Regions from separate parts of the Paenibacillus sp. B-A-8 genome, predicted to be linked through region 2. Evidence: a T-box and tRNA genes for the amino acid it is inferred to sense, from the RefSeq annotation. Region 2 holds a T-box; the other regions hold tRNA genes.

Region 1 (2,231 bases), 2.9 Mb from region 2:
AGCTGACCAATACTAATCGGTCGAGGGCTTATCCTATACTTAAAATGCAAATTCAATTCGGATTCAGTTTTCAGGCGATTAAGCCTGAGCATTACGCTGTAATGCCCGTTTGGTGGCGATAGCGGAGGGGTTCCACGCGTACCCATCCCGAACACGACCGTTAAGCCCTCCAGCGCCGATGGTACTTGGACCGAAGGGTCCTGGGAGAGTAGGACGCCGCCAAGCGGACAACCACATTACCCGTGGTATTTTTTTTGCCCTTAATATTCGTATGTCTTAAAAGGGCCTTTAGCTCAGCTGGTTAGAGCGCACCCCTGATAAGGGTGAGGTCGGTGGTTCGAGTCCACTAAGGCCCACCATATTCCCTGATAGCTCAGTTGGTAGAGCACTCGACTGTTAATCGAGTTGTCACAGGTTCGAGTCCTGTTCGGGGAGCCATTTATGGAGAGGTGTCCGAGTTTGGCCGAAGGAGCACGATTGGAAATCGTGTAGGCGCCACAAGCGTCTCGAGGGTTCGAATCCCTCTCTCTCCGCCATGAATTTACTTCCCTGTTAGGGATGAGAAGCCTAGGTGGTTCGTTGAAGCATAAGCTTCGTTAGGAATGCTTCGCAATCTCGATCGTAGTGAGAGTATCCCTCTCTCTCCGCCATAAAGTTTATTAGCATGGCCCGTTGGTCAAGGGGTTAAGACACCTCCCTTTCACGGAGGTAACATGGGTTCGAATCCCATACGGGTCATAACATGGAGGCTTAGCTCAGCTGGGAGAGCATCTGCCTTACAAGCAGAGGGTCGGGGGTTCGATCCCCTCAGCCTCCACCATATTCATTTAAGAACGACGCGGGGTGGAGCAGCCCGGTAGCTCGTCGGGCTCATAACCCGAAGGCCGCAGGTTCAAATCCTGCCCCCGCAACCAAATTTTCCTTAAGCATGATGTTTTGGGACTAGCTGGCGTAGTGTAAATGAATAGTATATACTTATTAAATGACGCGGGGTGGAGCAGCCCGGTAGCTCGTCGGGCTCATAACCCGAAGGCCGCAGGTTCAAATCCTGCCCCCGCAACCAATTTACATTTATGCATTATGTCTGTGGAACCGTGGTGTAGTTGGCCTAACATGCCTGCCTGTCACGCAGGAGATCGCGAGTTCGAATCTCGTCGGTTCCGCCATTTAGTTAATTATTGTTGGGGATTAGCCAAGCGGTAAGGCAACGGACTTTGACTCCGTCATGCATAGGTTCAAATCCTATATCCCCAGCCATTTATGAGAGCCATTAGCTCAGTTGGTAGAGCACCTGACTTTTAATCAGGGTGTCGAAGGTTCGAGTCCTTCATGGCTCACCATTATTTTTAAAGTGTGCGCGTGTGGCGGAATGGCAGACGCACCAGACTTAGGATCTGGCGTTTCACGACGTGGGGGTTCAAGTCCCTTCACGCGCACCATATTTTGCGGAAGTGGCTCAGCGGTAGAGCATCGCCTTGCCAAGGCGAGGGTCGCGGGTTCGATTCCCGTCTTCCGCTCCATAATTTTTGCGCCCTTAGCTCAGCTGGATAGAGCGTTTGACTACGAATCAAAAGGCCGGGAGTTCGAATCTCTCAGGGCGCGCCATTTTTATTACTAAGTCATTACATGTTTTGACGGGATGTAGCTCAGCTTGGTAGAGCACCTGGTTTGGGACCAGGGGGTCGCATGTTCAAATCGTGTCATCCCGATTTTATACCTTTGCGGGTGTAGTTCAATGGTAGAACTTCAGCCTTCCAAGCTGATAGCGTGGGTTCGATTCCCATCACCCGCTTATAATTAAGAAACACCTGTCTATTATAGGCAGGTGTTTTTTTGTATAGTTACATTCATATGGATACAATAGAACTTAGGGCTTTTAGTTGAGGAGGTAGCTATGTTTGAATTCGAAGCTAAATTAGTGCGACCTGATGCAAGTGGGAGCTGGACTTATCTTAACGTCCCTTTTGATGCCGAACAAATATTTGAAACAAAGTCCAGGGTACAGGTAAAAGGAACTGTAAATGGAATCCCCTATAGAGGAACGCTTATGCCCCATGGAAACGGAAAGTATTTTATGGTGGTAAAGAAAGAACTACGGGATCTGGCCAAAGCTCAACCTGGTGATATTGTGCGTGTGACGATGGAGCAGGATCATCAATTACGAGAGGTAGAAGCTCCAGAGGATTTCCTTGATGCGCTGAGTAGCCATGAGCAGGCAGAAGCTTATTACA
Region 2 (2,231 bases):
TATTTAAATGTATGATTTTACTCCGATGAACGCTCATGCACTTGGTTGTTTCATTGACGGGGCATTTATTTTGGGGCATTATTAAGAGAGTGAAGTATAAATGAAATGAACTGAAATGTTATGGGAGATGAGCGTATGCTGTCGACAGAACAAATATTAGAGGTCATGTCGGGGCAAGGTCTGCGAATCACCGACCAACGCAAAACGCTTGCCAAGTTATTCGGCGAGAATAAGGGTTATTTGTCAGCGAAGGATGTCTATGAGCATATGGGCCGCAAGTATAGCGGACTTAGCTTTGATACCGTGTACCGCAATCTGCGTGTAATGGAAGAGCTTGGTGTACTTGAACAAATCGTCTTTGAAGACGGAGTGAAATTCAAGGGAAGCTGTAATCATCAGGATCACCATCATCATATGATTTGCCTTCAATGCGAGAAAACCTACCCGATTAATTTCTGCCCGATGAATTTAACGGATACACCTGATCAATTCCGGGTAGTCAAGCATAAATTTGAGGTGTTCGGTTATTGCAAAGAATGTGAAGAGAACCGGGAAGAAGAGCTAGTCGCAGCAGCTAATCGCAAAAAAGGGGTCTAAGAATGGCGACCCTTCGTAGAACGATTCAGGCTCCCATTCGGGTGTACCGCAAGTACATTTCCCCGATTAAGCCTGCCACTTGTCGCTTCTATCCAACCTGCTCTGCCTATGCACTAGAAGCTATTGAAGTCCATGGTCCACTTAAAGGTTCATGGCTTGCTGCCAAGCGGATTGCTAGATGCCATCCCTTCAATCCAGGGGGACTTGATCCGGTTCCGCCTCTTGAGGAACACCCCACGAAGAAGGATTCTGCTCGCGCGACTTGACACGAGCCCTTGCCATTGGGTATATTCACAGGTAATAGTATGAATTCCGAGGAACGGATGAGTAAATCGGTACGCCCATTACAGAGAGCCGGAACGAGCTGAAAGCCGGTATGGAGCGTTAGATTGAATATGGTCCGGGAGGAACTGTGTTCGAGCGGGAACTGCAATTGAGGTTCGCGTAAGATAACGGCGTGTTCCAGCGTTAATGGACAGTTCCCGAGAGGGAACTGGCGAAGCCTGATCTCTGTGAAGAGACAGGAAATTTGGGTGGTATCGCGTGAGTTATACTCTCGCCCCATTAAAGGGGCGGGAGTTTTTTGTCTTTTTATGAAAGAAAGGATGATTAATCAATGAGCGAAAAGAAAACTTTTTACTTAACTACACCTATCTACTATCCGAGTGATAAGCTGCATATCGGACATGCTTATTCTACCGTAGCTGGAGATGCAATGGCCCGCTACAAACGTCTACGCGGCTATGATGTAAGGTATCTTACAGGTACAGACGAGCATGGTCAAAAGATTGAACGGAAGGCAGAGGAAGCAGGTAAAACCCCTCAGCAGTTCGTAGATGACATCGTTGTTGGCATTAAGGAATTATGGCGCAAGCTAGACATCTCCAATGATGACTTCATCCGTACAACGGAAGAGCGTCATAAAAAGGTTGTTCAGGATATTTTTGATCGACTGCTCAAGCAAGGTGACATCTATAAAGGCGAATATGAAGGCTGGTACAGTATTCCGGATGAAACCTTCTATACAGAAACACAATTGGTTGATATCGTTCGAGATGACAATGGCGTAATCATTGGTGCAAAAAGCCCTGATAGCGGTCATCCGGTTGAACTGGTGAAGGAAGCGAGTTATTTCTTCCGGATGAGTAAATATGCAGATCGATTGCTGCAATTTTATGAGGAGAATCCGGAGTTTATTTTGCCGGAATCCCGTAAAAACGAAATGATCAACAACTTTATCAAGCCTGGTCTGGAGGATCTTGCGGTTTCCCGTACGACTTTCGATTGGGGTGTTAAGGTTAAAGGCGATGAAAAGCATGTAGTGTACGTATGGATCGATGCATTGACAAATTACATTACTGCTTTGGGTTACGGTTCCGAGGATCGAAGTCTGTACGATAATTTCTGGCCTGCTGATGTGCATATTGTCGGCAAAGAAATCGTCCGTTTCCATACGATTTACTGGCCAATCATTCTAATGGCGCTGGGTGAGCCTCTTCCGAAAAAGGTATTTGCTCATGGTTGGCTGCTCATGAAGGATGGCAAAATGTCAAAATCCAAAGGGAACGTAGTAGATCCAGTTACATTAATTGATCGTTACGGCCTGGATGCACTTCGTTATTACCTGCTACGGG
Region 3 (2,231 bases), 1.1 Mb from region 2:
GGCACATATGAAATTAATGGAGGCGCCACCCAGATTTGAACTGGGGATAAAGCTTTTGCAGAGCTTTGCCTTACCACTTGGCTATGGCGCCATATGAAAACATTGGAGCGGACGACGGGAATCGAACCCGCGACCCTCGCCTTGGCAAGGCGATGCTCTACCGCTGAGCCACGTCCGCATAAAATGGCTGGGGATATAGGATTTGAACCTATGCATGACGGAGTCAAAGTCCGTTGCCTTACCGCTTGGCTAATCCCCAATAACATTTTAAAGTAAAATGGGGCGACTGATGGGTCTCGAACCCACGAATGCCGGAACCACAATCCGGTGCGTTAACCCCTTCGCCACAGTCGCCATATTAAACTGAATTTGTTGCTGTTCTTCTTAAAGTAAATGGGGCGACCGATGGGACTTGAACCCACGAATGCCGGATCCACAAACCGGTGCGTTAACCCCTTCGCCACGACCGCCATATTAAACTTTAGAGAAAGACTCTGGATAAAGATTGGCAGGGGCAGCAGGAATTGAACCCACACCAACGGTTTTGGAGACCGTTGTTCTACCTTTAAACTATGCCCCTAAAAAAATGGTGGGGGATGATGGATTCGAACCACCGAACACGTACGTGAGCAGATTTACAGTCTGATGCGTTTGGCCACTTCGCTAATCCCCCAAAGATGGTGCCGGCGAGAGGACTTGAACCCCCAACCTACTGATTACAAGTCAGTTGCTCTACCAATTGAGCTACACCGGCATATTAAGTTGTATACTACATGGTGGCTCGAGACGGATTCGAACCGCCGACACGAGGATTTTCAGTCCTCTGCTCTACCGACTGAGCTATCGAGCCAAGAAAATGGCGGAACCGACGAGATTCGAACTCGCGATCTCCTGCGTGACAGGCAGGCATGTTAGGCCAACTACACCACGGTTCCAAAAGATATAATTACTTGATGAAAATTGGTTGCGGGGGCAGGATTTGAACCTGCGGCCTTCGGGTTATGAGCCCGACGAGCTACCGGGCTGCTCCACCCCGCGTCGTTCTTAAATGAATATGGTGGAGGCTGAGGGGATCGAACCCCCGACCCTCTGCTTGTAAGGCAGATGCTCTCCCAGCTGAGCTAAGCCTCCGTAAACAACAATTGTTATTGTACCAAAGTCCACTATGTAAAATCAAGTGAAAATTTGGTGACCCGTATGGGATTCGAACCCATGTTACCTCCGTGAAAGGGAGGTGTCTTAACCCCTTGACCAACGGGCCATACTAATTAAAAATTTGTGGCGGAGAGAGAGGGATTCGAACCCTCGAGACGCTTGTGGCGCCTACACGATTTCCAATCGTGCTCCTTCGGCCAAACTCGGACACCTCTCCATATGGCTCCCCGAACAGGACTCGAACCTGTGACAACTCGATTAACAGTCGAGTGCTCTACCAACTGAGCTATCAGGGAATATTCATACCAGGCTTGATGCCTGAAAACTGAATCCGAATTGAATTTGCATTTTAAGTATAGGATAAGCCCTCGACCGATTAGTATTGGTCAGCTCCATGCATTACTGCACTTCCACCTCCAACCTATCTACCTCGTCGTCTTCAAGGGGTCTTACTAATTGGGAAATCTCATCTTGAGGGGGGCTTCACGCTTAGATGCTTTCAGCGCTTATCCCGTCCGTACGTAGCTACCCAGCCATGCTTCTGGCGAAACAACTGGTGCACCAGCGGTACGTCCATCCCGGTCCTCTCGTACTAAGGACAGCTCCTCTCAAATTTCCTGCGCCCACGACAGATAGGGACCGAACTGTCTCACGACGTTCTGAACCCAGCTCGCGTACCGCTTTAATGGGCGAACAGCCCAACCCTTGGGACCTACTTCAGCCCCAGGATGCGATGAGCCGACATCGAGGTGCCAAACCTCCCCGTCGATGTGGACTCTTGGGGGAGATAAGCCTGTTATCCCCAGGGTAGCTTTTATCCGTTGAGCGATGGCCCTTCCATGCGGTACCACCGGATCACTAAGTCCGACTTTCGTCCCTGCTCGACTTGTAGGTCTCGCAGTCAAGCTCCCTTATGCCTTTGCACTCTTCGAATGATTTCCAACCATTCTGAGGGAACCTTGGAACGCCTCCGTTACTCTTTAGGAGGCGACCGCCCCAGTCAAACTGCCCGCCTGACACGGTCCCCGTACCCGGTAAGGGCACTAGGTTAGAACCTAGATACGATCAGGGTGGTA

Evidence for each region. The T-box of region 2 lies ahead of metG (methionine--tRNA ligase). A T-box ahead of a tRNA ligase gene usually reads a tRNA of that ligase, here a tRNA-Met.
Region 1: it encodes a tRNA-Met, which carries the amino acid that the T-box ahead of metG (methionine--tRNA ligase) is inferred to sense. The anticodon was not compared.
Region 3: it encodes a tRNA-Met, which carries the amino acid that the T-box ahead of metG (methionine--tRNA ligase) is inferred to sense. The anticodon was not compared.

What each region holds. Positions count from the first base shown of each region.
Region 1 covers NZ_CP183882.1:973,856-976,086, forward strand. Annotated here, with positions in the region: rRNA gene ACN6MV_RS04315 (23S ribosomal RNA) at 1-36, shown strand, start outside; rRNA gene rrf (5S ribosomal RNA) at 109-225, shown strand; tRNA gene ACN6MV_RS04325 (tRNA-Ile) at 283-359, shown strand; tRNA gene ACN6MV_RS04330 (tRNA-Asn) at 363-438, shown strand; tRNA gene ACN6MV_RS04335 (tRNA-Ser) at 444-536, shown strand; tRNA gene ACN6MV_RS04340 (tRNA-Glu) at 667-738, shown strand; tRNA gene ACN6MV_RS04345 (tRNA-Val) at 745-820, shown strand; tRNA gene ACN6MV_RS04350 (tRNA-Met) at 838-914, shown strand; tRNA gene ACN6MV_RS04355 (tRNA-Met) at 987-1,063, shown strand; tRNA gene ACN6MV_RS04360 (tRNA-Asp) at 1,089-1,166, shown strand; tRNA gene ACN6MV_RS04365 (tRNA-Gln) at 1,183-1,257, shown strand; tRNA gene ACN6MV_RS04370 (tRNA-Lys) at 1,265-1,340, shown strand; tRNA gene ACN6MV_RS04375 (tRNA-Leu) at 1,356-1,439, shown strand; tRNA gene ACN6MV_RS04380 (tRNA-Gly) at 1,446-1,520, shown strand; tRNA gene ACN6MV_RS04385 (tRNA-Arg) at 1,529-1,605, shown strand; tRNA gene ACN6MV_RS04390 (tRNA-Pro) at 1,636-1,709, shown strand; tRNA gene ACN6MV_RS04395 (tRNA-Gly) at 1,722-1,792, shown strand; gene ACN6MV_RS04400 (YdeI/OmpD-associated family protein) at 1,895-2,231, shown strand, end outside.
Region 2 covers NZ_CP183882.1:4,946,175-4,948,405, reverse strand. Annotated here, with positions in the region: gene ACN6MV_RS22465 (Fur family transcriptional regulator) at 136-597, shown strand; gene yidD (membrane protein insertion efficiency factor YidD) at 600-863, shown strand; T-box leader at 904-1,164, shown strand; gene metG (methionine--tRNA ligase) at 1,214-2,231, shown strand, end outside.
Region 3 covers NZ_CP183882.1:6,009,392-6,011,622, forward strand. Annotated here, with positions in the region: tRNA gene ACN6MV_RS27045 (tRNA-Leu) at 1-3, opposite strand, end outside; tRNA gene ACN6MV_RS27050 (tRNA-Cys) at 18-91, opposite strand; tRNA gene ACN6MV_RS27055 (tRNA-Gly) at 104-178, opposite strand; tRNA gene ACN6MV_RS27060 (tRNA-Gln) at 185-259, opposite strand; tRNA gene ACN6MV_RS27065 (tRNA-His) at 279-354, opposite strand; tRNA gene ACN6MV_RS27070 (tRNA-His) at 395-470, opposite strand; tRNA gene ACN6MV_RS27075 (tRNA-Trp) at 507-580, opposite strand; tRNA gene ACN6MV_RS27080 (tRNA-Tyr) at 588-673, opposite strand; tRNA gene ACN6MV_RS27085 (tRNA-Thr) at 679-754, opposite strand; tRNA gene ACN6MV_RS27090 (tRNA-Phe) at 775-850, opposite strand; tRNA gene ACN6MV_RS27095 (tRNA-Asp) at 858-935, opposite strand; tRNA gene ACN6MV_RS27100 (tRNA-Met) at 962-1,038, opposite strand; tRNA gene ACN6MV_RS27105 (tRNA-Val) at 1,056-1,131, opposite strand; tRNA gene ACN6MV_RS27110 (tRNA-Glu) at 1,187-1,261, opposite strand; tRNA gene ACN6MV_RS27115 (tRNA-Ser) at 1,280-1,372, opposite strand; tRNA gene ACN6MV_RS27120 (tRNA-Asn) at 1,376-1,451, opposite strand; rRNA gene ACN6MV_RS27125 (23S ribosomal RNA) at 1,512-2,231, opposite strand, start outside.